One region of the Nonomuraea sp. NPDC049758 genome, then DNA from elsewhere that is predicted to be linked to it. Evidence: riboswitches for the same ligand, from Rfam matches in the RefSeq annotation. Region 1 holds a riboswitch; each other region holds the start of a gene.
The links. A riboswitch is a leader RNA that binds a small molecule or an ion and turns the genes downstream of it on or off. The one in region 1 is predicted to bind cyclic di-AMP.
Positions count from the first base shown of each region.

Region 2: it holds a riboswitch for cyclic di-AMP, as region 1 does, so the genes downstream of both, AB0J46_RS25880 (hypothetical protein) here and AB0J46_RS12200 (hypothetical protein) in region 1, are expected to answer to the same signal.
Region 3: it holds a riboswitch for cyclic di-AMP, as region 1 does, so the genes downstream of both, AB0J46_RS38400 (CHAP domain-containing protein) here and AB0J46_RS12200 (hypothetical protein) in region 1, are expected to answer to the same signal.
Region 4: it holds a riboswitch for cyclic di-AMP, as region 1 does, so the genes downstream of both, AB0J46_RS17690 (NlpC/P60 family protein) here and AB0J46_RS12200 (hypothetical protein) in region 1, are expected to answer to the same signal.

Region 1 covers NZ_JBFAMZ010000004.1:165,583-172,874, forward strand. The annotation lists gene AB0J46_RS12180 (DUF4388 domain-containing protein) at 1-220, shown strand, start outside; gene AB0J46_RS12185 (roadblock/LC7 domain-containing protein) at 253-624, shown strand; gene AB0J46_RS12190 (hypothetical protein) at 652-1,023, shown strand; gene AB0J46_RS12195 (alpha/beta hydrolase) at 1,066-1,941, opposite strand; partial or broken gene AB0J46_RS12200 (hypothetical protein) at 2,227-2,655, opposite strand; cyclic di-AMP (ydaO/yuaA leader) riboswitch at 2,879-3,013, opposite strand; gene AB0J46_RS12205 (DUF5302 domain-containing protein) at 3,179-3,379, opposite strand; gene AB0J46_RS12210 (MDR family MFS transporter) at 3,427-4,881, opposite strand; gene AB0J46_RS12215 (PadR family transcriptional regulator) at 4,938-5,435, shown strand; gene AB0J46_RS12220 (rod shape-determining protein) at 5,520-6,506, shown strand; gene AB0J46_RS12225 (YetF domain-containing protein) at 6,503-7,072, shown strand; gene AB0J46_RS12230 (hypothetical protein) at 7,163-7,292, shown strand, end outside.
Region 2 covers NZ_JBFAMZ010000010.1:14,005-21,296, forward strand. The annotation lists gene AB0J46_RS25870 (DeoR/GlpR family DNA-binding transcription regulator) at 1-414, shown strand, start outside; gene galT (galactose-1-phosphate uridylyltransferase) at 411-1,481, shown strand; cyclic di-AMP (ydaO/yuaA leader) riboswitch at 1,550-1,688, shown strand; gene AB0J46_RS25880 (hypothetical protein) at 1,694-2,671, shown strand; gene sigJ (RNA polymerase sigma factor SigJ) at 2,687-3,595, opposite strand; gene AB0J46_RS25890 (amidohydrolase family protein) at 3,746-4,891, shown strand; gene AB0J46_RS25895 (M50 family metallopeptidase) at 4,918-6,219, opposite strand; gene AB0J46_RS25900 (response regulator transcription factor) at 6,375-6,971, shown strand; gene AB0J46_RS25905 (PP2C family protein-serine/threonine phosphatase) at 7,114-7,292, opposite strand, start outside.
Region 3 covers NZ_JBFAMZ010000019.1:44,201-51,492, forward strand. The annotation lists gene AB0J46_RS38390 (nuclear transport factor 2 family protein) at 1-340, opposite strand, end outside; gene AB0J46_RS38395 (TetR/AcrR family transcriptional regulator) at 438-986, shown strand; gene AB0J46_RS38400 (CHAP domain-containing protein) at 1,038-1,751, opposite strand; cyclic di-AMP (ydaO/yuaA leader) riboswitch at 1,766-1,903, opposite strand; gene AB0J46_RS38405 (luciferase family protein) at 2,164-2,511, opposite strand; gene AB0J46_RS38410 (glycosyl hydrolase family 18 protein) at 2,754-4,712, shown strand; gene AB0J46_RS38415 (PP2C family protein-serine/threonine phosphatase) at 4,873-5,916, shown strand; gene AB0J46_RS38420 (glycosyl hydrolase family 18 protein) at 6,029-7,292, shown strand, end outside.
Region 4 covers NZ_JBFAMZ010000006.1:160,635-167,926, reverse strand. The annotation lists gene AB0J46_RS17705 (helix-turn-helix domain-containing protein) at 1-117, shown strand, start outside; gene AB0J46_RS17700 (cytochrome P450) at 107-1,210, opposite strand; gene AB0J46_RS17695 (LuxR C-terminal-related transcriptional regulator) at 1,488-1,700, shown strand; gene AB0J46_RS17690 (NlpC/P60 family protein) at 1,771-2,814, opposite strand; cyclic di-AMP (ydaO/yuaA leader) riboswitch at 2,821-2,972, opposite strand; gene AB0J46_RS17685 (amino-acid N-acetyltransferase) at 3,260-3,829, shown strand; gene AB0J46_RS17680 (RDD family protein) at 3,915-5,546, shown strand; gene AB0J46_RS17675 (RDD family protein) at 5,653-6,141, shown strand; gene AB0J46_RS17670 (Lsr2 family protein) at 6,667-6,999, shown strand.

The DNA of each region.
Region 1 (7,292 bases):
GAGGCTGGCCGCCGCCGGCCTCCTCGTCCCGCCGGATCCGGTACGGCCCGCGCAACGCCGTCCGGACGACGGGGAGGCGCTGCCCAGGCGGGTGCCGGGCGCGGTGGCAGCTCCCGCCGGGAACGGGCGGGCGGGGGCCGCCGGGCCGGTGCCGACGGGCGACCCGACCGATCTGACGCTGCTGCTGCGGCTGAAGAAGGCGCTGGAGGAGATGCCGTGAGGTTCCCCTCACGACGCAGGAGGAGGCCACCCGTGGAGCTACGGCAAGAGGTCCTGGCGGAGATGGAGCTCCTGCGCGGCCGCACGCCGGACGTCACCGGCAGCGTCGCGTGCACCGTCGACGGCCTGCGGATCGCCTGCGACCTGCAGGGAGACACCGGCGAGCAGGTGGCGGCGCTGTCGGCGGCGCTGCTCGCGATGAGCGGCCGGATGCTGACCATGGCGGGGCGCGGGACGTTCGAGGAGACCCTCGTGTCCGGCAGCGCCGGGTTCGTGGCCTTCTACGCCGCGGGCCCCACGATCGTCCTCACGGTTCTGGCGGGACCCGGCGCCAACGTCGGGCTCCTCCGGCTGGAGGGCAGGAAGACGGCGGCCTCCGTGGCCGCCGTGGCACGCAAGCACTGAACCATCCCCACCGAAGCGGAGGAAAGCATGGCAGGCATGGACGTCTCCCTCAAAGAGATGATGAGCATCGACGGCACGATCGGGGCGGCGATCGTCGACCACGGCAGCGGCATGGCGCTCGGCACGCTCGGCGGCTCGAAGGAGCTGGACCTGCAGGTCGCGGCGGCGGGCAACACCGAGGTCATCAAGGCCAAACTGCGCACGATGGACTCGCTGGGCCTCAAGGACGGCATCGAGGACATCCTGATCACGCTGACCGCCCAGTACCACATCATCCGCCCGCTGACCGGCCGCAGCGGCAAGGGCCTGTTCCTCTACCTCGCCCTCGACCGCAATCGGGCCAACCTGGCCCTGGCCCGGCACATGCTCAAGGTCATCGAGGAGAAGCTGGAGCTCTGACCGGCCCGCGCAGCGAGGCGCCGCAGCGGGTCACGTGGCGGGTCACGCGGCGGGCTCGGGCCGGGCGGGCGCCGCGGAGCCGGTGTGGGCGGTGATCTCGGCGACGATCGCGGGCCAGAGGGCGCGGGGCAGGTCGTGGCCCATGCCGGGGTAGGTGACCAGGCGGGCGTCCGGGATGGCGGCGGCCGTGGCCCGCCCGCCGGCGAGCGGCACGAGCTGGTCGTCCTCGCCGTGGATGACCAGCGCGGGCACCTTCAGCCCGCCCAGCGCGGACGTGCGGTCGCCGGAGGCCATGATGGCGGCGAGCTGGCGGGCCGTGCCGGCCGGGTCGTGGCAGCGGTCGAAGGCGAGCCCGGCCAGCCTGGTGACGCGTTCGCGGTCCAGCTCCCAGCCGGGGGACCCGAGCACGGCCCAGGTCGTCAGCGCGCCGGCGACGACCCCCTCGCGGTCGGTCGCGGGCTTGGCGAGGAGCACCGCGGCGGCCGCCTCGGTCGGCGGGGCCGCCTGCGGGCCGGGCGTGGACATGATCGAGGTCAGGCTCAGCACGCGGGCGGGGTGCCGGACGGCCAGCGCCTGGGCGATCATCCCGCCCATCGAGGCGCCGACGACGTGCGCGGCGGGCAGGCCCAGGACGTCCATGAGCCCGGCGCTGTCGTCGGCCAGGTCGTCCAGCACGTACGGCGAGGGCGCGCCCCATGCGGGCACGCCCTCGTCGTGGAGATGCGTGGACAGGCCCGCGTCGCGGTTGTCGAACCTGACGACGTGGTGGCCCTGCTCGGCCAGGAGTTCGCAGAACTCGTCGTCCCAGTGGATGAGCTGGGCGCCGAGTCCCATGATGAGCAGCAGGGGCCTGCCCGCGGGTGAGCCGAAGCTCTCGTAGGCGATCTCGATGCCGTTGGCGGCTGCGCGCTGGATCACAGCGACCAGAATGTCATTCTGGTCGCGAGGCGTAAAGAGCGGTCTGTCCGGAGATCAGTCGTTGAGCAGCTTGCGCAGGCGCTCGCCGCCGAGCACCACGCCGCCGCCGGCCAGCACGAGCACGCCGGCCATGACGGTGCCGCCCATCGCGACGGTCTTCCCGACCTGGCCGCCGGCGGAACCGGCCGCGTCCTCGGCGGGCTTGTCGGCCAGCACCTTGGGGGGCTCGGCCGGGTTGGCGTCGAACCTGCCCCACGCGCCGGTGGAGAAGGCCACGGGGTAGTTCTTCTTGCCCTTGCCGTCGCCCCACTTGGTGATGACGTAGTCGATCTTGATGTGGCCCTGGCCGCCGTTGCCGTCCACGCCGAGCGTGTCGGGGTTGAAGGTGCCGCCGGTCAGCTCGGCGAAGGTCTTGGCGTCGAGGTCGAGCATGACGCCACGGCTGGAGGGCTCGCCGGGGCCGCGGTCGCCCACGAAGAACGGCATCTTCTTGCCGTTGTAGGTCACGTAACCCTCGGTCATGAGGGGCCAGCTCGGGCTGGCGGCCAGGCCCTTCTGCATGGGCTTGCCGCTGGCGGGGAGGCCGGTGTCGCCGGCCCGGCCGGAGGAGTCGTCCCAGAAGTAGGAGGCCTTCGTGGAACCCTTGAGCAGGATCTTCTGGTCGTCGCCGGTGTCGGCGTGGGCGCCGGTGGCGGAGATCGTCAGCGCGCCCATGGCGGACACGGACAGCAGGGCGAGAGAGCGCAGGCCAAATCGAGACATGAAGCAGTGAAGTCCTTCGCGAGGGGACAGGGGGAACGCGCGTGACTACGGTGCGTAACCGGGCAGAGCGCCGAAAAGGTGGTTACGCGGCGCGTGGGGGAAGTCAGGGAAGAGACCGCTCAGCAGGCGGTCGTCACTACACTGTCCGGGGGTACGACGAGGTGGTACATGCGTGAAGTCCTCTCCATCTCGCCTACCGGGTTAGCTGACGGGTTCGGGCGTGGAGATGCCCTACCGGCACATGGCCGGATTCACCCCAATGAGATGGGTCCCCGGTTCCCGACAAGTCGGGATTCGGCGCCAGCTGTCGTCCCTCTCCTGGTAGGGACTACGCCACCAGCTGGTAATTGGTTAAGACGGTACCCAGAGATTCGGACAAATACAAACGAATCGTCATGAACCGGGTAAAGATCTACCTATCGAGGTAAAGAGAAAGGGGGCACGGCATGCCGTACCCCCTGCTAAATCGGACCTTTCAGCCGCCGCTCTTGCGCCTGAAGGATCTTTTACTCGCTGCCGGACCGTGCGCCCCGTGGATCTTCGACGGGTCCACGCCCCTGCCACCCGCGGCCGAGTCGGCCTGCTGCCCGCGCTTGCGTTCCAACGCCTCGCGGAACTTGCGCTTCATCTCGTCCTCGGGAGTCTCGCTGACTTCCGGCTCCGGTGTTTCCGCCATGAGGACCTCCTGGTTCTGGGGACATCCACAGCTTCGCACGACGTCGCTTACGACGCGAAACCGGCCTCCACTCTGCTTTCCGCCGCGGGCGGCTGCTCCAGCCGCCTGCCGGGCATCATGACCAGCGCGACCAGGGCGATCACCGCGCCCGCCACGCCCAGCGACGGGATGACCACGGCCGCCGCCGAGGCGTGCGCGGCCGCGAGCCCGTGGACCGGCGCGTCCGTGGTGATGACCGACGTGTACGCGGTGCCGGCCAGCGCCAGCGCCACCGAGCCGCCGATCTGCCGGAAGAAGGTGAGGTTGGCCGAGGCCGTGCCGATGTACCGCGGCGCGACGGCCTGCTGCACGGCCACGGTCAGCCCCGACAACATCGGCCCCATGCCGAGCCCGAGCAGCGCCATCCACCCGGCCAGCAGCAGGCCGTCGGTGCGCACGGTGAGGTTCAGGCAGAGCAGGCTGCCGGCCACCAGCAGGAACGGCGCCCCGACCAGCCACGGCTTGTACGTGCGCGTCCTGGACATCAGCGTGCCCATGAGCGCGCTGCCCGCCACCATCGCCAGCGTCATCGGGTAGATCCTCAGCCCGGACTCGGTGGCGCTGACGCCCAGCGCCTGCTGGAAGTAGCGCGGCAGGAACACCACGCCGGCGTACATGCAGAAGGCGGTGAAGAAGGAGGTCGCGTTGACCAGCGTGTACGTGCGGTCCCGGAACAGGTGCATCGGCATGACCGGGTTCGCCGCCCGCAGCTCGACCAGCACGAACGCGGCCAGCAGGACCAGCCCCAGCAGGATCGGCCCGGCCACGGGCGGGGAGGTCCAGGAGTTGCCGTCCAGGCCCTTCTCGGTCAGGCCGAGCAGCAGGGCGCTGATGGCCACGCCGAACACCGCGATGCCCGCGTAGTCCGGCCGGCCCCCGCCGCCGGTGCCCGGACGGAACGGCAGCCGCAGCACCACGATCGCGATCAGCACGATCCCGAGCGGCACGTTCACGTAGAAGGCCCACCGCCAGCTCGCGTGGTCGGTGAACAACCCGCCCAGGAAGGGCCCGGCCAGGTACGTCAACGCCATCACGCCGCCGAGTGCGCCCTGCACGCGGGCGCCGTTGCGTCCGGGCGGGAACATCTCCATCACCAGGGCCAGCGACAGCGGCAACAACGCGCCCGCGCCCAGTCCCTGCACGGCGCGGAAGGCGATGAGCTGGGTCATGTCCTGGGCGAGCCCGCACAACGCCGATCCGACGACGAACACCGACATGCCGATGAGCAGCAGCGGCTTCCTGCCGTGCTGGTCGGAGAGCCGGCCGTACAGCGGCACGGTCACGGTGGAGGTGAGCAGATAGGCCGTGACCACCCAGGTGTAGAGCCGGGTGCCGCCCAGCTCGCCGGTGATGCGGGGCAGCGCGGTGCCGACGATCGTCTGGTCGAGCATCGCCAGGAACATCCCGCCGAGCACCGCCAGCAACACCAACCCGTTGCCCTTGGTCTTCATGTCATTAGTCACAGGTGAAGATTGATATGTAAGAGCTGACATGTCAAGCCTTCGCTATGCTGGCGGGCATGTCCCTGCGGATCGCGCTCCTCGGCCTGCTCGCCACCAAAGGCCCGGCCAGCGGCTACGACCTGGCCAAGAAGTTCGAGCACTCGCTCAACCACGTCTGGCAGGCGGGGCACACGCAGATCTATCCGGAGCTGGTCAAGATGGCCGCCGACGGCCTGGTGACGGTCGAGCACGAGGGCGCCCGGGGCCGCAAGATCTACGCCGTCACCGCCGAGGGTCGCGCGCTGGTCACCGAGTGGCTGGTCGGCCACGACCCGTCGGCGACCGTGCGCAGCGAGACCGCCCTCCAGGCGTTCCTGCTGGCCCTGCTCGACACCGGGCAGGCCGTCGCCGTGGTCGAGCGCATCAAGGCCCACTTCCAGGCCCGCCTCGCGACGCTCGACTGCCGGCCCGGGGGCCTGTTCGGCCAGTACGCGCTGTCCCTCGGCCTGCACCAGGCGCGCTCCGGCATCGAGTGGGCCGACGAGACGCTGGCCGCCCTGCGGCGCGAAGGGTAAAACGGAACTCTGCGGTTCCTGGTGTTGCGTTGGAGAAGCGCCGGATATACACCCAGGCATGATGCTCAACCTCCCAGTACGGCGATGAGCCTCCTGGGTCGTGACCTGGCGATCGACCTCGGCGCGGCCGGCACGAGGATCTACGCCAAGGGCAGGGGCATCGTGCTGGACGAGCCGTCGGTCGTCCTGCGCGACAGGCAGACGGGCAGGGTCGTCGGCTTCGGCGCCGAGGCCCTGGACGGCGCGGACGGCACGGACGGCGAGACGTACTGGCCGATCAGCGACGGCCTGCCCCAGGACGGCGAGCTCGCCCGGCGCATGATCAGGCACTTCCTGCGCAAGGTGCACCGGCACCCGTTCCCCCGGCCGCGCCTGGTGATGGCCGTGCCCGACGAGTTCACGCCGATCGAGCGGGTGGCGCTGCGCGACGCCGGCTTCGAGGCGGAGGCCCGCGGGATCCTGCTGGTCAAACACGCGATCGCGGCCGCGCTCGGCGCGGGCCTGCCGGTCCGCGACGGCTCTGGGCACATGGTCGTCGACATCGGCCGGGACGCCACCAGGGTCGCCGTGCTCTCCTGCGGGGCCGTGGTCGCCGCCGGAACCGTGCGCGGCGGCGGGCACGCCGTGACCCGCGCGGTCGCCCGCCTGGTCGAGGACGAGCACGGCCTGCAGGCCGACGAGCGGGAGGCCGAGTCGGCCAAGCTGCGCGCGACGCGGGAGCCGGCCGGGAACGTGCTGATCCGCGGCAGGGACGCCGGCACCGGCGAGGAGCGCGCGGTGGCGCTGCCCGCGGCGCGCGTGCGCGAGGTGGCCGTCCAGCCGGTCGAGCACATCGTGCGGGCCGCGGAGTACACCATGGAACGCTGCCCTCCCGAGCTGACCGCCGACCTGGGCGAGCGCGGAATGGTGCTGGTCGGCGGCGGCGCGCTGCTGCCCGGTCTGCGCCGGCGGCTGCAGGAGGGGCTGTCCATGCCGGTGCGGCGCGCGGAGCGGCCCAGCGACGCGGTGGCCCTGGGGCTCGGACGCTGCGTGGAGGACCTGGGGCTGATCGCCAAGCTGAGGCGCCGGTGAGCGACCTGTTCGACCTGGGGGTCTCCGTCGCCGACAAGACCGTCAGGACGATCGCCGTCTACGTGACGATCGCCGTGCTGCTCCGCATCGCCGGCAAACGCGGCATCGCGCAGCTCAACAACTTCGACTTCGTGGTCATGCTGCTGATGAGCAACGTCGTGCAGAACGCGATCATCGGCCCGGACAACTCGCTGATCGGCGGCCTGGTGGGCGTGGTGATCCTGGTGGCGGTCAACTCGGTCGTGGTGCGGCTGGCGGCGACCGTGCCCTCGGTCGGCAGGGTGTTCGAGGGCACGCCGGTCGTCCTGGCCCGCGACGGGCACTTCATCCCCTCGGCGCTGCGCCGGATGGGCGTCCGGCAGGCCGATCTCAACGTGATGCTCCAGCTCCGGGGGGCCGAGAGCGTCACCGACACCGACCTGGTACGCCTGGAGCCCGGCGGCTCGCTCCTGGTTCACCTGCGCCCCGAGGAGGAGGGAGCCGAACGCGGCGACCTGGAGGACCTGTGCCGGCGCCTCGACCGCATCGAACGCAAGCTGGACGAGCTGAGAACCGGCCCCTCCTGAGAATGGGCGACCGGACTGCCTTTTGATATCGGCCATTAATATTGCGTTAATCCTCCTGCGCCCGGAATTGATCTCCGATATCGTCCCAACGTGCGCCTGGCTGGTCGCTCGGTCGTGATGTCCGCGGTGCTTGTATGCGTCGCGGTCGCGGCAGCCTGTACCTCCGGCCGCCAGTCCTCCTTCGAGGAGGCGGCCAGGCAGCTCACCGCCGACACCGACA
Region 2 (7,292 bases), on a different contig from region 1:
AACTCGATCCCCGTCGCCGAGGTCTTCCACCGCAACCCGCGCGCCGACCGCACGGTCGTGCTGACCGGCGGCGTGCGCACGCCCTCCGACGCGCTCGTCGGCCCCGTGGCGGTGGCGGCCATCCGCCGCCTGCACGTGGACACGCTCTTCCTCGGGGTGCACGGCATGAGCCTGCGCGCCGGGTTCACCACGCCCAACCTGCTGGAGTCCGAGACCGACCGGGAGCTGGTGGCCGCGGCGCACCGGCTGGTGGTCCCCGCCGACCACACCAAATGGAACACGGTCGGCATCAGCACGATCGCCGAGCTGACCGAGGCCGACGTGGTCATCAGCGACGCGGGGCTGCCCGAGGAAGCACGCACCGAGCTGGCCGAACGGGCCGGAGAACTGATCATCGCGGAGGGCACGCCTTGAAGCGCACCATCACCCACCTGGCAGACGGCCGAGAGCTGATCTACTTCGACCGGCGCGACGACGCCGACCGGAGCGCGATCGACCGGCGGCCGCTCGACCCGCGGCCGGTGGCCTCCGAGCTGCGCTACGACCCGCTGACCGAGGAGTGGATCGCGATCGCCGGGCACCGGCAGACGCGGACGTTCCTGCCGCCGGCCGACGAGTGCCCGTTGTGCCCGTCGTCCGCCACGCGGGCGTCGGAGATCCCTGCCCATGACTACGACGTGGTGGTGTTCGAGAACCGCTTTCCCTCTTTCTCCGGAAATTTTGGGACTTACGGGGATGTCGGCGGCCTGAGTGAGGTGCGGCCGGGTGTCGGACGCTGTGAGGTGGTGTGCTTCACCTCCGACCACTCCTCCTCCTTCTCCAGGCTCTCCAACGCCCAGGTCCGGCTGGTCATGGAGGCGTGGGCCGACCGCACGGCCGAGCTGTCCGGCATCGAGGGCGTCGAGCAGGTGTTCTGCTTCGAGAACCGGGGCGAGGAGATCGGCATCACGCTCCCCCACCCGCACGGGCAGATCTACGCCTATCCCTACGTGACCCCGCGCACCAAGCTCCAGCTGGGGGCCGCCTCGCGGCACACGGGCGGCAACCTGTTCGCCGACGTGCTGGCCGCCGAGCAGGCCGCCGGCACGCGGGTGGTGGCCGCCAACGAGCTCTGGACGGCGTTCGTGCCGGCCGCCGCGCGCTGGCCGTTCGAGGTGCACGTGTATCCGCACCGGCAGGTGCCCGACCTGGCCGCGCTGTCGGAGGAGGAGCGGGCCGCGTTCGCGCCGCTGTACACCTCGGTGCTGCGGGCGCTCGACGCGCTGTTCGGGGTGGCGATGCCGTACATCTCGGCCTGGCACCAGGCGCCGGTGCGGTACGGCCGCGAGCTGGCCTACCTGCACCTGGAGCTGTTCAGTATCAGGCGGGCGCCCGGGAAGCTGAAGTACCTGGCGGGCTCGGAGTCGGCCATGGGGGCCTTCGTCAACGACGTGCTGCCGGAGGAGGCGGCACGCATGTTGCGATCACGAATTGATCACTAATTGGTTTCTCATTAAAGTCGCATGACTCGTGATCTACCACTAATATCCCGTTAGACATCGGCCATAACGGTCGTTGTACGCCTAATCCCGGGCGTGTTGCCCGGGAGCCGGGGACCCATCGCATCCGGGGTGAATCCGCGCAAGTGGTAGGGACTGCTCCCGTGCCCGAACCCGTCAGCTAACCCGGCCGGCAGAGGGAGAGGAACAACCACGTGGCGGCTTCGTCCCCCGCGAGTCTTGCCGTCGGTCTCATCACCGCCACCGCCCTGCTCGTCCATCCGGCCGCCGCCTCGGTCTCCGGGGCGGCCGCCGTGGCGGCCGCGCCCAAGCCGTCCGAGGCGCAGCTGCGGGCCCAGCTCAAGGAGCTCAACCGCAAGGTCGACAAGCTCATCGAGACGTACAACCTCAAGCGGGTCGAGCTGGCCAAGGCCCAGCAGGCCGCCACCGCGGCCCAGCAGCGGCTCGCCGCCGCCGAGCAGGCGCTGGCCACGGCCGAGCAGCGGGTCGCCGAGATCGCCCGGCTGCGTTACCAGAACGGCGACACCTCCCTGCCGGCGTTCATGATGACCCCGGACGGCGGCGGCGCGGCCGTGCTCGAACAGCTCACCGCCGAGCAGCAGGCGGTCGTGGACAGCGTGGCCAAGGCCCGCGACGACCAGAAGAAGGCCGCCACGGCCGCCGCCGCGCTCGCGACGGAGCTGAAGGCGGGCACGGCGGAGGTGGCCGAGCAGCGCGACGACGCCCAGGACGTCATCGACGACATCAAGAAGAAGCTCCAGGACCTGGTGCCGTTCGGGCCGGGCAAGAAGTCCGACGGGAGCTGGGCGCCCGAGCTGCCGGCCGGCTCGGACAACATCACGCCGCGCACCCGGCTGATGCGCGCGCAGGTGCAGAAGAACTTCTCGCTGCCGTACGAGGTGGGCTGCTTCCGGTCCGGCTCCAGCGGCGAGCACCCGCTCGGCCGGGCCTGCGACTTCATGATGAGCACTGGCGGCACCATGCCGAGCGCCGTCAACAACGCCCTCGGCGACCGGCTGGCCGACTGGGCGCTGAAGAACAAGGCCAAGCTGGGCGTCAAGTACGTGATCTGGAAGCAGCGCATCAATCAGGGCTCGGGCTGGCGCTCGATGTCCGACCGCGGCAGCATCACCGAGAACCACTACGACCACGTGCACATCTCGATGAACTAGCCGCGGACCGGCGGCTCAGCGGATGCCGGTGAGCTTGTCGGGGTTGGTGACCGAGTAGACGGCGGCGATCCGGTCGCCCTCGGGCGTGAGATCGACGACGACCACGGCCAGCGGGCCGTCACCGGAGAAGACGAGCGCGCACGGGTCGCCGGCCACGCGCCGGTAGCGCAGGTCCACCGCGCCCGGGGTCAGCGTCGCGGCGACGGACATGAACAGCGCCGCCACCTGGTCCCGGCCGTGGACCGGGCGCAGGCTGGTGGCCGGTCCCTTGCCGCCGCCGTCGGTCCACAAGGTCACCTCCGGCGCCAGCACCTCCAGCAGGGCCCGCAGGTCACCGCCGAGGGCGGCCGCGGCGAACCGCTCGGTCACCTCGGCGTGGACGTCGGGCTGGGTTCGGTGACGAGGACGGCGCGCGTGGACGTGGCGGCGCGCGCGGGCCGCGAGCTGCCGGACCGCCGCCGGCGTGCGCCCGAGGATGTCGGCCGTCTCCGGATGGCTGAAACCGAACACCTCGTGCAACACGAAGACCGCTCGTTCCAGCGGTGACAGGGTCTCCAGCACGACCAGCACCGCCATCGACAACGACTCCCCGCTCCCGGCGGCGCCCCCGGCGTTGTCGGGGGCCGTGACCAGCGGTTCCGGCAGCCAGGAGCCGACGTAGGTCTCCTGGCGGCGGCTCAGGTCCGCCCGCCGGGCGAGCGCCTGGTTCACCGCGATCCGCACCAGATAGGCCCGGACGTTCTCCACCGGTCCGGCGTCCGGCCTGCGGTGCCGGGCGGACCAGGCCAGCCACACCTCCTGCAGCACGTCCTCGGTGTCGGCGACGCTGCCGAGCATGTTGTAGACCACCGAGAACAGCAGTTCCCGGTAGCCGAGGAACTGCTCGGTGGCGGCGTCGGCGGGGTGCCGCGGGGTCGGTGTCATGGCGTGCCTCCTCGTCTGTCGCAACCGAAGAGTCCCGACGCGTGGCGATTGTGACATGAAGGCATCAAGCGTGATCTATGCCACTCATGTCACAGTTCCCGGCCGGTTCCCCCTCTGTGGTGGCGTCACGACTCACAAGGGAGAGCTTCGATGCGTACATTGATCCGCGACGTCAGGGTGTTCGACGGCGAGCACACCATCGCGACGGCCGACGTGGTGATCGAGGACGGCCTGATCGCCGCGGTCGGCGCCGGCGCGGGTCACCCGGCCGACGCCGAGGTGGACGGCACGGGCAGGACGCTGCTGCCCGGCCTGATCGACGCGCACACCCACGTGTTCGACGGCAGCCTGGCCCAGGCCCTGCGGTACGGGGTCACCACCGAGCTCGACATGTTCTGCCTGCCGCAGATCCTCGCCGGGCAGCGGCGGCTGGCCGCCGAGCACGACGACGTGGCCGACCTGCGCAGCGCCGGCACGCTGGCCACCGCTCCGGGCGGCCACCCGACCCAGCTGCTGGCGGCCCTGGCGGGCACCGTCCTGGACGGGCTCGACGTCACGGCGATCGACTTCGTCTCCGACCCGGCGCAGGCGCCGGCGTTCGTCCAGGCCAGGCTGGCCGAAGGGGCCGACTACCTCAAGATCGTCATTGACGACGGCGTCGTGCACGGGGCCGACCTCCCCGTCATGACGGCGGAGGTCGCCGCCGCCCTGGCCGTGGCGGCGCACGAGGCGGGCCTGCTGGTCATCGCGCACGCGATCACCGCCGCCGAGGTGGGGACCGCGCTCGACGCCGGCGTCGACGGCCTGGCTCACGTGTGGACCGACCTGGCGCCGGACGACCCGGCCTCGCTGCGCCTGGCCGGGCGGGTGCGCGACCAGGGGGTCTTCGTGGTGACCACGCTGGCCTACTTCGAGGCGATCACGGCTCAGCACGTCGAGACCGCCGACTGCGCCCGCCCGGGCAGCTCCGTCAACGCCGTCGGCGCGCTGCGGGCCCTGCGCGGCGCGGGCGTGCCGCTGCTCGCCGGGACCGACGCCACGCCGTTCGTGCCCGCCCACGGCGCCGGCCTGCACCGCGAGCTGCAGTTGCTCACCGAGGCGGGGCTCGGCGCCGAGGAGGCGCTGGCCGCCGCGACCAGCGTGCCCGCCCGGCACTTCGGGCTGGCCGACCGCGGCCGGATCGCCCCCGGTCTGCGCGCGGACCTGGTGCTGGTCGAGGGCGACGCCACCCGGGACGTCACCGCCGTCGGCGACATCGCCGAGGTCTGGCGTCGCGGGGTGCGCCAGGCGCGGTAGCCCCTGCCGGTGACGCGCCGGCCGGGTCAGCCGAGCGTGAGGGGGTTGACCAGGTCGGCGTAGACCAGCAGACCGGCCATGATGATCAGCACGAACGCCATCGCGTAGGTGAGCGGCAGCACCTTGGCGATGTCGACGTAGCGGGGCTCGGGGCGGCGCAGGATCTTGGCGTAGCCGCGCTTGATCCCCTCCCACAGGCCGCCCGCGATGTGGCCGCCGTCGAGGGGCAGCAGCGGGATCAGGTTGAACAGGCCGATCGCCAGGTTGAACCCGGCCAGCAGGCTGACGAAGGTGAACAGCTTGCTCTTGTTGGACATGTCGGAGGCCAGGATCTCGCCGCCGAGCCGGCCCGCGCCCACCACGCCGACCGGGCCCTCGGGGTCGCGCTTGTCGCCGGAGAAGGCGGCGTTCCAGACGCCGACCATCTTCGCCGGCAGGTTGACCATCGAGCCCACGACGCGGCCGGTCAGGTCGCTCATGTAGCCCGGCACCTGCCCGATGCTCTGCTGCTCGAAGACCTGGGAGGGCACGACGCCGAGGAACCCGACGCCCTTGTCGATCTTGGTCTCGTCGGTCGGGTTCGCCATGTCGCGGGCGATGAGGGTGACGTCGAGCGTCATCGGCCTGCCGTCGCGGACGATGCCCAGCTTGACGGGGCCGGCGCCGTGGCCGCGGATCAGGCGGGTGGCGTCCTGCCAGGTCGCGATCTTCTGGCCGTCGAGGGAGACGATGTGGTCGCCGACCTTGACGCCCGCCTTGGCGGCCGGGGTGCGCTCGTCGGTGGGCGCGCACGTCTTGCGCACCTCGGTGGTGGGGATCACGCACGTGTTGGTGTCGGGCGACACGATCGGGGCGGTCTTGGGCAGGCCGATGCCGACCAGCAGGATGCTGAAGAAGATGAAGGCGAGCACGAAGTTCATCGCCGGGCCGCCCGACATGATGATGATCTTCTGCCACCACTTCTTGCGGTAGAAGACGCGGTCCTCGTCGCCGGGCCGCACCTCCTCCATGGCCGCCTCGCGGGCGGTCTCGATCAGGCCCTGCCACGGCCCCGTCGACGCGCTGCGCAGCCTGCCGGGAGCGTCGCCAGGACGCGGCGGCAGCATGCCGATCATGCGGATGTAGCCGCCGAGCGGCAGCCACTTGATGCCGTACTCGGTCTCACCCCTGCGGATGGACCAGGCCGTCGAGCCGAAGCCGACCATGTACTGGGTGACCCGGACGCCGAAGATCTTGGCCGGCACGAGATGGCCCACCTCGTGCAGGCCGACGGAGACCATCAACCCCACCAGGAACAGAAGGATCCCGGCGACAAAGAGCCAGTTCATCTACGCGCGCTCCAGGCAGACAGACGGTCTCGACGTTCCCAGACTAGTCGAACTCAGCACATCCCTCGGGCTTGCCCGCACTTTGGTGAATCAACGGACCGCATTGACAGTAAGCGATCAGCCGATCACCCTGGGAGACGATGGAGGGGGACGTCTTGATCCGCATACTCATCGCCGAACACCTGCCCTTGGTGCGACGCGGTCTGCAGGCCACGCTCGAAGCCGAGCCCGACCTGCGGGTGGTCGCCGAGACGGGCAGCCCCGACGGTGTGCTGCCGGCCGCGCGGTCGAGCGCGCCCGACGTCGCGATCGTCGATCTCGACCTGCCGGGCCTGCCGGTCGCCACGCAGCTGACCGAGCAGGTCCCCCGCTGCTCGGTGCTGATCCTCTCCGCCCGGCCGAGCCCCGGCCAGGTGCGCAGGGCGTTCAACGGCAGCGTGCTGGGGTTCATGAGCCTGCGGGTGGCGCCCGAGCGGCTGGCCGAGGGGGTGCGCCAGGTCGCCGCGGGCGGGCGGGCGGTGGAGGCGGAGCTGGCGGTGGCGGCCCTGCAGTCGGCCGCCAACCCGCTCACCCGGCGGGAGCTCGACGTGCTGCGCATCGCGGCGGGCGGGGCGAGATCGACCGAGATCGCCGACCAGTTGTTCCTGTCGGTCGGCACCGTGCGCAACCATCTGTCGCGGATCATGTGCAAGACGGGCGCCCGCAACCGGCTCGACGCCGTGCGCATCGCCAGCGACAGCGGCTGGTTGTAGCGGCTGGTTGTGCGGAACCGGACGAGATGACGGGCCCGGTGGAGCCGCGCCGCTCCGCCGGGACCCGAACAGTCGAATGATCTCAGCCCGCCGAACCCGTTGCCAGTGACCGCCATCACGACCTGACCCGTGTGAAACGTCACTACGGACGCCAGATCAACACCAGCGCGCAGTCGTCGTTGTGGCCCGAGGACATCGCGTTGACCAGCGCCCTCGCGCCGTCGCGGAAACCGGAGGGCAGCAGCCGCTCCGCCTCGCCGAGCAGCCGGTCGAGCCCGGCGTCGATGTCGCGCCCCGGCTGCTCGATCAGGCCGTCGGTGT
Region 3 (7,292 bases), on a different contig from region 1:
CGGAGGCGTCGAACTCCCACTGCTCGTTGCCGTAGCTGCGCCACCACTGGCCGGCGGCGTCGCGGGACTCGTACTGGAAGCGCACGGCGATGCGGTCGCCGGTGACCGCCCACAGCTCCTTGCGCAGGGCGTAGTCCAGCTCGCGGGCCCACTTGCGGCGCAGGAACGCCGCGATCTCGGCGCGGCCGGTGACGAACTCGCCGCGGTTGCGCCACACGGAGTCCTCGGTGTACGCGAGCGCGACGCGGTCGGGGTCGCGGGTGTTCCAGGCGTCCTCGGCGGCCTGGACCTTGATCCGGGCGGTCTCCTCGGTGAACGGCGGGACGGGCGGGCGGGTCATGGGCTGTCCTCTCCGATCGAGAGAACGGGCGTTCTCCCGGGTTGTGCGCTAGCGTAGAGAACGATCGTTCTCCGCGGCAAGCACCTGGAGGGGTGTCATGGATCACGAGCAGCGGCTGCTGGACGCCGCGGGCGACCTGTTCTACCGCCGCGGCGTGCAGGCGGTCGGCATGGACGAGATCCGGGCCGCCTCCGGCGTCTCGCTGAAACGCCTCTACCAGTGTTTCCCGTCGAAGGAGGCGCTGGTCGTGGCCTATCTGCGGCGGCGCGACGAACGCTGGATGACCTCGCTCACCGCGTACGTGGCCGACGCCGGCGACCGCATCCCGGCGGTCTTCGCGTGGCTGGAGCGCTGGTTCGCCGAGGACGACTTCCGCGGCTGCGGGTTCGCCAACGCCTTCGCCGAGCTGGGCGCCGGTTCGGCCGTCGTCCGTACGGCGGTGCGCGAGCACAAGGAGCGCCTGCGCGCCTACCTGCGCTCGCTCGCCGAGGAGGCGGGGGCTGGGGACCCCGGCCTGCTCGCCGAGCAGTTGCTCACCCTGATCGACGGCGCCACGGTGACCGCGATGATCTCCGAGGAGCCTGGCGCGGCCCGCTCGGCCGGGCAGGCAGCGGCGGTCCTGGTCCACCGGCACCGGCGGCCCTGAAACGCGAAAGAGCGCACTCCCCGCAGGGAGTGCGCTCTTGGCAAGGAAGGATCAGGCGGCGTACGACGGGTAGCCGTAGCCGACGACCTGGGAGCTCGGCCGGACGCGCTGCTCGACCTTGCCGTTGCCGGTGTTGCCCTCGATCGTGGAGATCGTGCCGTCGCCGTTGTCCTTGACGACGAAGCCGACGTGCTGGATGTCGTTCAGGCTCTTGCTGCCGCTCCAGGAGAAGAAGACGACGGCGCCCGGCTTGGCCTCGGTGCCCCAGCGGTCGTTGGCGGCGAACCACTTGGCGTGGGTCACGGTGTAGGCGTCCCAGCCGACCTGCGGGCGGGCGCCGGTCTGCTCGCCGACCCAGGAGACGAACATCGAGCACCAGGGGGCGTTCAGGTACATGGCGCGGTTGCCGCCGTCACGCGCGGCGGTCTCGGCGGCGCGCTGCGAGTCGGCGTACCACTTCTGGAACTTGGTGCCGCCGCCGTTGGCGTCCTCGGAGGTGCCGACCTGGGCGCGGGCCGTGGCCAGCACCTGCGCGGCGGTGACGTTGACCTTGCCCTTGGCGCTCTCGTCGGCGGCGCGGTGCTGCGCGACGCGCGGCTGGGCGGCCACGCCGGCGACCTTGGCGGTCTGGGTGGCGGTGTGGGCGGTGGCGGTGTCGGCGTTCACTGCCGCGTGCGTGCCGAGCACGCCGGCGACGGCGGTCGCGCCGAGAGCGATCTTGGCGAGGTCGAGCTTGAAGGCACGGTGAAGACGGTGCTTGGCCATGAGGGTGTTACTCCTTGAGCTTCCGTGCCGCTTGCCGGGTTAGCTGACGGGTTCGGGCGGGAAGCTGCCCTACGGCACCACGGTGCCGATTCACCCCATTGGACACATGGGTCCCCGGTTCCGCGCACAGGCGGATTCAGCGGTCTCTTGGTCAGGCAAAGGGCTGACGCATCGTCTTCCCGGGCCCGGGAAAGGGCCTGAAGGTATATGTGCGACGCCCGGATGCGGGGATGTCCGCATCGACTCTGTACAACACGGGTCCCGCTTGGGTAATTCCCAGGCAATGCCATCCCTACCTGGGACGACTCCCCGTTCGGCTGTGTACAACCAAGCTACCCGGCGAGTAATTCCCAGGCAAATGGCGGCATTAGTTTCGACGCTGCGTGGGAGAAACGCTACGCACCGAATCGGTTCACGCCACGTGCGCCTTTATCGCCACGCTCGTGAGCGCCAGCAACAATTCCAGATCAGGTTCGGCGTCGACCTGTACGGCGACCCAGGCGCGGTCGCGGCAGGCATGGACCTGGTCGCACGCCCGCAGGTACGGCTCCAGGCGGCCGATGGCGGGGGCGGTGAGCCGTACGTGGATCTCGTCCCGGCCGGCCAGGCGCAGGATCTCGGTTCCGTGGACGGCGAAGGTGACCTGCTGACCGGTGCCGCTGACGTTCAGCGACGGCCAGGACCGTAACTCCGCGACCGCGCGGACCACGTAGGGCCCGCGTCGCGTGGGCGTCCGCCGCCAGGCGGAGATTCCTGCCACGGTCCAATGCTGAGCCACGGCTCACCCCGCCGTCAGCCCCCGTTCCTGAACCGTTATCCCCTCGTGAACGGGCGCGTCCGGGGTCTGACCGGCACGATTACGGACGCCTGACCGATACGTATTGACGCTCCCCCAGGCAGAAGCTACCGTCGATTCACAACTTAAAGGAAACTTTCCTAATAGTTTCCCCAGAAGTCTCCCATCCCACTCCCCACACACCCCCCAACGGATGTCGGAGCGACATGAAACACACCATTCTGAGCAAGGTCCTGGCGGGAATGGCGGCATTGGCCCTGCCCCTCACCGCGGCCGTGGCCGCCCCGGCGCTCGCCTCCGCCAGCACGGTGGCGTACGCGGCGGCCTGGGCCCCGTGGACCGCCTACACGGCGGGCACGGTCGTCACCTACAACGGCGTCGACTACGTCTGTCTCCAGGCGCACACCTCCCAGCCCGGCTGGGAGCCGCCGAACGTGGCGGCGCTGTGGAAGGTCTCCGGTGGCGGCGGCGGCGACACGACCGCGCCGTCCGTGCCGGGCAACCTGCGCTCGACCGGCGTCACGGACACGAGCGTGGCCCTGGCCTGGAACGCCTCCACCGACAACGTGGCCGTGACCGGCTACGAGGTCTACCGCGGCGGCACGCTGGTCACCACCGTCACGGGCACCACGTACAACGACACCGGCCTCACCGCGAACACGGCCTACAGCTACACCGTGCGCGCGCGTGACGCGGCCGGCAACCGCTCGGCCAACAGCAACCAGATCTCCGCGACGACCACCGGCGGCGGTGGCGGCGACGACAAGACCCCGCCGTCGGTGCCCGGCAACCTGCGCTCGACCGGCGTCAGCAACAACAGCGTCTCGCTGGCCTGGAACGCCTCCACCGACAACGTGGCGGTCACCGGCTACGAGGTCTACCGCGGCGGCACCCTGGTCACGACCGTCACGGGCACTTCGTACAACGACACCGGCCTCAGCGCCAACACCTCCTACAACTACACCGTGCGCGCGCGTGACGCGGCGGGCAACCGCTCGGCCGACAGCAACCAGATCACCGCGACCACCACGGGCGGCGGCGGTGGCGGCGGCAACAAGGTGCTGGGCTACTTCGTCCAGTGGGGCATCTACCAGCGCGGCTACCACGTCAAGAACATCGACACCAGCGGCTCGGCGGCCAAGCTGACGCACATCAACTACGCGTTCGGCAACGTGCAGAACGGGCAGTGCACGATCGGCGACAGCTACGCCGACTACGACCGCTTCTACCAGGCGGGCGAGAGCGTCGACGGCGTCGCCGACACCTGGGACAACGGCGCGCTGCGCGGCAACTTCAACCAGCTGCGCAAGCTGAAGAAGAAGTACCCCAACCTGAAGGTGCTCTTCTCCTTCGGCGGCTGGACCTGGTCCGGCGGCTTCGGCCAGGCGGCGCAGAACCCGACGGCCTTCGCCGACTCCTGCTACAAGCTGGTGGAGGACCCCCGCTGGGCCGACGTCTTCGACGGCATCGACATCGACTGGGAGTACCCGAACGCCTGCGGCCTGACCTGTGACACCAGCGGCGCGGCGGCGTTCAAGAACGTGATGTCCGCGCTGCGCTCGCGCTTCGGCGCGAACAACCTGGTCACCGCGGCCATCACCGCCGACGGCAACGACGGCGGCAAGATCGACGCGGCCGACTACGGCGGCGCCGCCCAGTACGTCGACTGGTACAACGTCATGACGTACGACTTCTTCGGCGGCTGGGACGCGCAGGGCCCGACCGCCCCGCACTCCCCGCTCACCACCTGGGACAAGATCCCGATCCCCGGCTTCTACACCGACAACGCCATCCAGAAGCTCAAGAGCAAGGGCGTCCCGGCCGCCAAGCTGCTGCTCGGCATCGGCTTCTACGGCCGCGGCTGGACCGGCGTGACCCAGGCCGCGCCCGGCGGCACGGCGACCGGCCCGGCGCCCGGCACGTACGAGCAGGGCATCGAGGACTACAAGGTCATCAAGACCCGCTGCCCGTCCACCGGCACCGTCGCGGGCACGGCCTACGCCTACTGCGGCAACCAGTGGTGGAGCTACGACACGCCGAGCACCATCGGCGGCAAGATGAGCTACTCGAAGAACCAGGGCCTCGGCGGCGCGTTCTTCTGGGAGCTCAGCGGTGACACCACCAACGCCGAACTCCTCACGGCCATGAAGAACGGCCTCGGATAAGTTCGCACGTCAAGGGCCGGTCCCGGTTTCGGGGCCGGCCCTTCGCCGTGCCCGGCGCGCCGCAGGACGGAACACGGACGCCTTGGGAGAAGCTGGTCACCGGGGGTGAACGACGATTCTGTGGGGTGGCGGGCTCAGGCGGCCCTTCTTCACGACACCGGTGTTCCTGGTCGGCCTGATCGGGATCACGGTGCTGGTGGTCGGGCTGGACAGGTTCACCGGCGGGGGCGCGGAGCTCGTGCCGGTGCTGATCTTCCTGCCCGCGATCGTGTCGGCGCTGGGCTCGGTGTGGCAGACGGCGGTCGCGTCGGTGTGGGTGCTGGCGGTGGTGTCGGCCTCGGTCGCCTATCTGGGCGGCAATCTGCGGACGAACCTGGAGGTCTCCGGCTTCACCGCGGCGTTCGGGCTGATGAGCGTGGTCGGCGCGAGCTACCGGATCCAGCGCGAGGAGGAGGTCCGCCGGTTGCGCTCGGCCGCCGCGGCGTTGCAGCGGCAGCTCGTCAGGCCGCTGCCGCTGCGCTCGCTCGACGTGGTCGTGGACGGCCTCTACCAGCCCATCGAGGAGGACACGATGGTGGGCGGCGACATGTACGAGGTGGCGCCGTCGCCGTACGGGACCCGGGTGATGATCGCCGACGTGCAGGGCAAGGGGCTGCCCGCGATCGGCGCCGCGCTGGCCGTGCTGGGCGCCTTCCGGGAGGCGGCCTACCGCGAGCTCTCCCTCATGGGCGTGGCCGACGCCCTGGAGGACGCCGTGATCAGGCACAACAGGTTCGCCGCGCACACCGGCGAGCCCGAGCGGTTCGTCACCGCGCTGCTGCTGGACATCGGCCCGGAGCTGGAGGTGAACGCGGTCAACTGCGGGCACATCGCGCCGTACCTGATCCACGGTGGGAACGCCGGGCAGCTCTGGCTCGGCGAGCCGGAGGTGCCGCTCGGCCTGGCCGGGCTGGCGGGCGAGCCGCGCCACGGCGCGCGCTTCGCCTTCCCGCGCGGGGCCTCGCTGCTGCTGTGCACCGACGGCGTGACCGAGGCCCGCGACCGCGACGGCTCCTTCTACCCGCTGGAGCAGCGGCTGCGCTCCTGGGCCCGCGACCCGCCGTCCAGGACCGTCGAGGCCCTGGCCGCCGACCTGAACACCTTCACGCACGGCGCCCCGCGCGACGACATCGCGGTGCTCATCCTGCGCCGGACCGGATCGTGACCGCCGCGCGCGGCAACTATTAAGAAAGTTTCCTAACAGAGAGCATTGACGGGCCTGGTCACCAGGCTTACCTTCCGATCAACCCCCCAGTCATGCCCCATCGGAGGTGGCCTTGAAGCCCACACGCCTACGCGCGGCCCTGGCCGCGTGCGGCACCTCACTGGTCCTCATCGCGGGAGCCCTGGCCGGTACGGCCACCGCCGCGGCCGACAACGCCGCCTGCCGCCCGGACGGCCTCTACCAGACCCCCGGCGTGGACGTCCCCTACTGCCTGGCCTACGACGAGGACGGCCGGGAGAAGATGGGGGCCGACCACCCCCGCCGCATCATCGGCTACTTCACCAGCTGGCGCACCGGCAAGAACGGCCGGCCCGCCTACCTGGCCGGCAACATCCCGTGGGGCAAGGTCACCCACATCAACTACGCCTTCGCCCACGTCGACGGCAGCAACAAGATCGCCGTGGACGCCGACGCGACCGCGACCGAGTGGCCCGGCGTCGCCGGCGCCGAGATGGACCCGGCCTACGCGTACAAGGGCCACTTCAACCTGCTGAACAAGTACAAGAAGCAGTACCCCGGCACCAAGACGCTGGTGTCGGTCGGCGGCTGGGCCGAGACCGGCGGCTACTTCGACGCGAGCGGCGCCCGCGTGCCCTCCGGCGGCTTCTACTCGATGACCACCAACGCCGACGGCTCGGTCAACCAGGCCGGCATCGGCACGTTCGCCGACTCGGTCGTCGCTTTCGTGCGCGCGTACGGGTTCAACGGCGTGGACATCGACTACGAGTACCCGACCTCGATGAAGGACGCGGGGAACCCGCTCGACTGGACCATCGCCAACGCCCGCAGGTCGAGCCTGATGAAGGGCTACGCGGCCCTGATGAGGACGCTGCGCCAGAAGCTGGACACCGCGGCCGCCGCCGACGGCAGGTACTACATGCTGACCGTCGCCGCCCCCGCCTCCGGCTACCTGCTGCGCGGCATGGAGACCTTCCAGGTCACCCAGTACCTGGACTACGTCAACATCATGTCCTACGACCTGCACGGCGCCTGGAACGAGTTCGTCGGCCCCAACGCCGCCCTGTACGACGACGGCAAGGACGCCGAGCTGGCCAAGTGGGGCGTCTACACCGCCGCCCAGTACGGCGGGCTCGGCTACCTCAACACCGACTGGGCCTACCACTACTTCCGCGGCGCGATGCCGGCCGGCCGGATCAACATCGGCGTGCCGTACTACACGCGCGGCTGGAAGAACGTCAACGGCGGCGCGAACGGCCTGTGGGGCACCTCCAACGGCCCGAGCGGCAGCTGCCCGCAGGGCCTGACCACCTGCGGCGACGGCGCCCGCGGCATCGACAACCTGTGGCACGACGAGG
Region 4 (7,292 bases), on a different contig from region 1:
GCGCTCACCCCGCTGGGCCTGAGCCTGATGCCGCTGGTCACCGCCATCAAGGCATGGGCCGAGGAGCACATCGAGGACGTCGAGGCCGCCAGGGAACGCTACGACGCTACCGCCTGAGCCGCACCGGCAGCCGGGCCAGCCCGCGCAGCACCACGTTCTCCTTGTACGGCGGCTCCGGATCGGCGGCCTCCATCTTCGGCGCCGCCGCGGCCAGCGCCGACAGCGCGATCTCGCCCTCCATTCTGGCCAGCGTCGCTCCCAGGCAGAAGTGCAGGCCGAGGCCGAAGGCCAGGTGGCGGCCGGGCTCGCGGGCGGGGTCGAACCGGTCGGGATCGGCGAACGCGGCGGGGTCGCGATTGGCCGCGCCGATCGGCACGAGCACGGCCGAGCCCGCGGGCACCGGCGTCCCGCCCAGTTCCCGGTCCTCCAGCGCGATCCTGGAGGTGAGCTGGACCGGCGGATCGAAGCGCAGCACCTCCTCCACCACCTCCCTCGGGCGCTCGGCGGCGAGGTGCAGCAGGTCGTGCCGCAGCAGGTTCAGCACGCCGTTCGCGATGAGGTTGACGGTGGTCTCGTGGCCGGCCACGAGCAGCAGCACGCAGGTCGCCAGCAACTCGGCCTCGGTGAGCTCCTCGACGTGTGCGAGGGCGCTCAGGAGGTCCTCGCCGGGACGCTCGCGCCGCCGTGCGATCAGGTGGCGGAAGTAGTCGCGGAACTCGTTCCTGGAACGCTCCGTTTCCGACATGAGGGCGTCTGTCAGCATCGGGTCAAGTCCGCGGGCAAGGGCCTCGCTCCATCCGCGGAAGCGGCCGTGGTCCTCCGGCGGCACCCCGAGCATCTCGCTGATCACCATCACCGGCAGCGGGTACGCGAAGCCGGAAATCAGCTCCGCCTCCTCCGGCAGCCGTCCGATCAGGTCGGCGGTGATCGCCTCGATCCGCGGCCTGAGGCGGGCCACCATGCGCGGCGTGAACGCGCGGCTGACCAGAGCACGCAACCGGGTGTGATCGGGCGGGTCCATGAGCAGGAACGACCTGCCGGGCTGACCTGCCTCTTCCTGTGCGGGCGGGGACGTTCCGTGACCGAACCCGGGGTCGCGCAGCACGGCCGCGCACAACTCGTACGTGGTCACGACGAGCAGCCCGCCGCGCGTTCTGAAGATCGGCCCGGCGGCTCGCAGCTCGCGATATCGGACGTACGGATCGCGCACAAATTGCGGATCCGAGGGATCAAAACCCAGCACGTCGGTGGCGCTCATCGGAGGTGGAACCGGGCCGCCGAATTGATCGTTTGGACCGTTCATAGCGGACCACGGCGTGCCAACATATGCGGAGTACGTCACATATAAGTGATCATGTCAATAGCACTGGTCAAGGGCGCCGATTGTGGCGCTTGACGACCTTTCCGCGATGCGTTTACCTTCACCGAGACGAGCGGCTTGCTTCGCCTGAAAGGTCCGAGTTCTGCTGTTGGGGGGAGGGCTCCCGGTGGATGTGCTCACAGAAGGCGTTGAGCTGAGCCACGCGGATTTGGCGTTACTGGCCGAGCTGGCCAGGGGAGTGACCGTCGATCGGGTAGGCAGGCGGCTGGACATCAGCGGACGGACCGTACGGCGCAGGCTGAGGGGCATCTGCGACCGCATCGGCGTGGCCACGGCGATCGAGGCCGTGGCATGGGCGGCGCGCCGCCAGCTCATCTAGCGGCGCTCATCTGGCGGCGCTCATCATCTAGTGACGCTGGGCGAAGTGACGCTGGGCGAACCGGCGCGGGTCAGTCCGCGATGCGCACGCCGCCGGCGAACGGCCGCCCGCCGATCGGGGCGACCCGCACGACGTCACCCGTCCGTGGGGCGTGGACCATCATGCCGCCGCCGATGTAGATGCCGACGTGGTGCAGGTCGCTGTAGAAGAACACCAGGTCGCCGGGGCGCAGCTGGTCGCGGCTGACGTGCGTGCCGGCCGTCCACTGGTCGCCGGTGTAGTGGGGGAGCGAGATGCCCACACGCTGGTAGGCGGCCATCACCAGACCGGAGCAGTCGTAGGAGCGGGGCCCTTCCGCGCCCCACACGTACGGCTTGAGCTGCTGGGTGAGGGCCCACTTGACGGCCTGGGCGGCCTTGCCGTCGCCGATGACCGGCAGGTTGACGCGCACGGCCCGGGTGCCGGGACGGCCCGCCTCGCCGACGGCCCGCCGGTAGAGGTTGCTCTCGACCTTGGTGACCAGCTTGGTGATCTTCGAGCGCTTGCTCTCCAGATCGGTGACGATCTTCTGAACCTCGGCGATGCGGGTCTTGGCGCCGGCCCTGGCCCGCTCGGCGGCCTCCATGGCCCTGGCGAGCTGGTTGACCTCCTCGCCCTGCTGCTGTTCGAGCGCGTACGTGGTCGCGGCCCGGTCGAGGAAGGTCTCGGGGTCGCCGGACTGGGCGAAGGCCAGGGCCTTGTCCAGGCCGCCGGTGATGTAGGCGTTCTGGGCGAGCAGCGAGGCCCTGGCGCGCTTGGCGGCCAGGTCGGACTCGCTGGTGGCCAGGATCTTCTGGGCGGAGTCGTTGGCCTTCTGGGCCGCCTTCAGCCGTTCGCGCTGCTCGTTGTACTGCTCGGCCAGCGTCTCGATCTCTTCGTGCAGCTTCTCCACCTGGTCGGAGAGCTCGGAGAGCGACGGCTTCGGGTCGGCGGCGGCGGAACCGACGGGGACGGTGAACAGCATCGCGGCGACGGTGACGCCGATGACGCCGAGGCGGCGTGCGCGCCTGGCCTGCTCCTGGGGGCGGGCGTGCCTGCCCCCGGACTTCCCCGAGCGGTCGAACGTCCGCTTCACCAACCGAGCTCCTCTCATCGACGCCGGCCGGGTTAGCTGACGGGTTCGGGCCGGAGCAGCCCTACCGAGATGGTCGGATTCACCCCAAGTGGTGGCGCCAGGTGCTCGCCGCCGTTGGTTCCCCGGCTTCCCTTGCGGGAATTGGGCGTGTCTTTCCGCGCGCATTACGCGGAGAACATCGTCGCTGGACACTAATGCACTCCGGGTTCACGCTCAACCGGAACTGCCGAGTCTGTAGAGGTTTCACAACTGAAGGGTCACAAGGTGATCTCGTGGGTAGCCGTACGGAAGCGGGCTTCTGCACCTTTTGTCCAGCATTCGGGGTGCTGAGGTCTGGAGGAAAGCTCCAAGTCGGCCCGTGTTCACCTGACCACGGGATGTGATGAGATGCCCGAGACGTGGGATTTAGGGCCGAGCCGTAATGAGATCTGTACCCTGGAGAGCCATGGAGCAGGTGGCCGAAGTGGCAGTCCCCGAGACCGCGGTCGTGGTCAGGCGTGCGCGCACGCCCGACGTGCGTGCGATCAGGCGTCTCGTGGACACCTACGCGGGCGCGGGGCCGCGGCTCCTGGAGAAGGCCACGGTCACGCTGTACGAGGACGTCCAGGAGTTCTGGGTGGCCGAGCGGGGCGGGGAGGTCGTCGGCTGCGGCGCGCTCCACGTGCTCTGGGAGGACCTCGCCGAGGTCCGTACGGTGGCCGTCGATCCCGCGTGCCGGGGGCTGGGGGTCGGGCGGCGGATCGTCTCGGCACTCGTCCGGCAGGCGAAGGATCTGGGGCTGCGGCGTGTATTCTGTCTGACTTTTGAGGTCGACTTCTTCGCGAGGCACGGTTTCCGCCCCATCCAGGGCACGCCGGTCTCACCCGAGGTCTACGCCGAGTTGCTGGCCTCGTACGACGAGGGTGTGGCGGAGTTCCTTGATCTGGAACACGTCAAACCGAACACCCTTGGCAACACCCGCATGCTGCTGCATCTGACATCGGGTGACGCGGACCTTGACCACTTGGAAAGGTGATTGTTGATACCTATGTCGATACGTTGGGCAGCACAGGCATGTGTCCTGACACGTGCCACATGCGCACTCGAAGCGAGGTGACACGGTGAGCACCGGACAGCCGCCGTACCCACAGGACGATTCCGGCGAGAACCCCGAGTACGGTCAGCACCACGGCCGTCGGCCCGGCGAGCCCGACCCGGACGTGACTGTGGTCGGCTACCGGGCGGACGATGCCTTCGGCCAGCCCCCATACGGTCAGCAGCAGCAACAGGGCTATGGCCAGCAACAGCAGTACGGCCAGCAACAGCAGCAGTACGGCCAGCAGCAGGGCTACGGCCAGCAGCCGCAGTCCTCGGGCCAGCAGTACACGCAGCCCGGCTACGGCCAGGAGGCCCAGTACGGCCAGCAGGCCGCCCCGGGTCAGCAGGGCTACGGCCAGCAGCAGGGCTACGGTCAGCAGCCGCAGTCCTCGGGCCAGCAGTACACGCAGCCCGGCTACGGCCAGGAGGCCCAGTACGGCCAGCAGGCCGCCCCGGGTCAGCAGGGTTACGGTCAGCAGCCGCAGTCCTCCGGCCAGCAGTACACGCAGCCCGGCTACGGCCAGGAGGCCCAGTACGGCCAGCAGGGTTACGGCCAGCAGCCCGCCTCGGGCCAGCAGTACGCCCAGCCCGGCTACGGCCAGCAGGCCGCCTCGGGTCAGCAGGGTTACGGCCAGGAGGCCCAGTACGGCCAGCAGGCCGCCCCGGGCCAGCAGGGCTACGGTCAGCAGCCGCAGTACGGCCAGCAACCGCAGTCGCTACCCGACTACGGCCAGCAGCAGGGCTACGGCCAGGAGGCCCAGTACGGCCAGCAGGCCGCCTCGGGCCAGCAGGGCTACGGCCAGCAGCCGCAGTCCTCGGGCCAGCAGTACGCCCAGCCCGGCTACGGTCAGCAGGCCGCCTCCGGGCAGCAGGGTTACGGCCAGGAGGCCCAGTACGGCCAGCAGGGCTACGGCCAGCAGTCGCAACCCGACTACGGCCAGCAGCAGGGCTACGGCCAGGAAGCCCAGTACGGCCAGCAGGGCGGCTACGCCCAGCAGCAGTACGGCGACCAGCAACAGGGTTACGGCCAGCAGTACGGCGACCAGCAGCAGTACGGCCAGGCCTACGGCCAGCAGCAGCAGTCGCAGCCCTACGGCCAGCCCGGCTACGGCCAGCCCTACGGTCAGCCCGTCGGCGTACAGCCTCCGGGCGCTCCGGCCCCCCTGGCGGAGTGGTGGCAGCGTCTGGTCGCGAGGATCATCGACGGCGTCATCCTCGGCGTCGTGAACTTCGTGGTCAGCCTCATCCTGGGCCTGCTCGCGGTCGGTTACGACTCGGCGACCGGCCTGACCTCCGGCCTCCTGTCCGCCTTCGTCATCACCCTCCTGTCGTCGATCGTGACGACCGCCGTCTGGGTGTGCTACGAGTTCTTCCTGACGAAGATGAACGGCCAGACGGTCGGCAAGATGGTCATGGGGATCAAGGTCGTGCCGGTGGGCCAGGCCCTTCCTCCGGGCGGGCTCGCGTCCGACCTGGCGATCAAGCGCGCCGGCGTCACCTGGGGCGGCTACATCCTGAGCTGGATCCCGTTCCTCGGCCCGCTGCTCGCCTGGGCGTGCGTCGCGGTCAACGGCGCCTCGCAGCTGTGGGACAAGCCGCTGCAGCAGACGTTCGCGGACAAGTTCGCGGGCACGGTGGTCGTGAAGATCAAGTAATCCCGCGTCAGCGTAAAACAGGGGCCGGCTTCCCGCCGGCCTCTGTTTTGTGTGTGCGGGGCGTACCAAAATGGGGGGTACGACCGCCGACCGCGTGAGGTGGGATATGGCCGGGACACCGTCGTGGCCGGGCGCCGTGCCCGCGGAATGGTGGGAACGCCTCGCCGCCCGCTTCATTGAGGCGCTGGTCTTCGGGGTCTTCTATTACATTCTGTTCATCGCGCTGTGGGGCGTCTTCCGGACTGTCGGGATGGTCGAGGCGTTCGGCGGGCGGCTCCCCGGGCTCTTGGCCTGGTTCCTGGCCGGCCTGTGTTATACGGCCTATGACTGGCGGGCCCATTGCCTGCGCCGGCGGACCTTCGGCCAGGCGATCATGAAGATTCGCCTGGCGCCGGACGACCTTCCGCGTGGCGCCCTGCTGAAACGGGCCCTGGTCTATCCCGGGCCTGTCATGCTGATGGGCATTCCGGTGGTCAATCTGCTGGCCGGAATGCTGCTGTTCGGCGTCGGGCTGCTCATCCTGATCGACAAGCCGTTGGAGCGCGGGCCGCATGACAGGCTGGCCGGAACGCGGGTGGTAAAAGATCTTCGTTGAGCCATCCGCACCTGGGAAGATGCCTTTTCGCAAAATTTTCCCTTGATCCGGTAAGGAGCCTGGAGAGACTGGCATTAGGCTATGGGACGTCCGGGTTGCCGGATGTCGGTGCCCCTGCTCCCTGAGGGCGACTGTGTGTGGCTATGGTCGGTTCCGGGTGAGTTGTCACCTAGGCGTCATGAGCGTCCGGCGTGCTCCCGCAGGTCCCGCAGGTCGCGCCGGGATGCGTATTTAGCGCCCCCGAAACCCTGCAAGCCCTGGAGGCGAGGACGAATGGAAGCCGTAACAGACGTATTGTCAGCGCTCATCCCCCCGGTCGTGGTCGGCGGCGCCTTCATCTTTGGCGCGGTGAAGTTGCTGCGATCGGAGGGCGCCGGGCGACGGGCAAACCGCCAGGATCAGGCCGAGAACCAGAACTGATCTGCCAGTCAGCCGAATCCCCGCAGCGCTGAATTGTCTCCGCGCCTTTCCGGGTATATGTTTGGGCGAGCGAATGAAACAATGCTCCGGGAAAGGATTGCGTAGATGGCCAAGCAGATCCAGGAGATTCTCATCGATGACCTCGATGGGGGCGAGGCCAATGAGACGGTCAGCTTCGCTATTGACGGCTCCTCCTATGAGATTGACCTCAGCGACGTTAACGCCAAGAAGCTGAGGGACGCACTCACGCCTTTCGTGCAGCACGCCCGCAGGGCAGGAGCCGTGTCCGCCCGTCGCCGTGGTCGCGGCGGCAACCGTGCGATGAGCCGCGAGAAGAGCTCGGAGATCCGGCAGTGGGCCAAGGCTCACGGCCTGCCGGTCAGCGAGCGCGGCAGGATCGCCTCCACCGTCGTGGAGAAGTACGAAGCGGCTCACTGAGCCTCGTCGAGAGAGCCATCTCCTGACCATGCGCTTATGCCGTTCGCCTAGGACCCCGGCGAGCGCCATAAGCGCATGATCGTTTTTGTGGGGAGTTCGTGAATCCCCGGACCACTTGTTGATCTTCTAATTCGCCCAAATGTGGGCGTATTGCTCACTCGTGTCGCCGGACAAGGCGTCGCGCGGGAGTGGAACGTGCCGGGCTTTGCGGCCGGCGTCCGTGTCAATTCCCGGGCGCCGCCGGGCTCGCCGCGTGTACGCCGCCGTGTTCGCCGCCGTGTTCGTCACCCGCG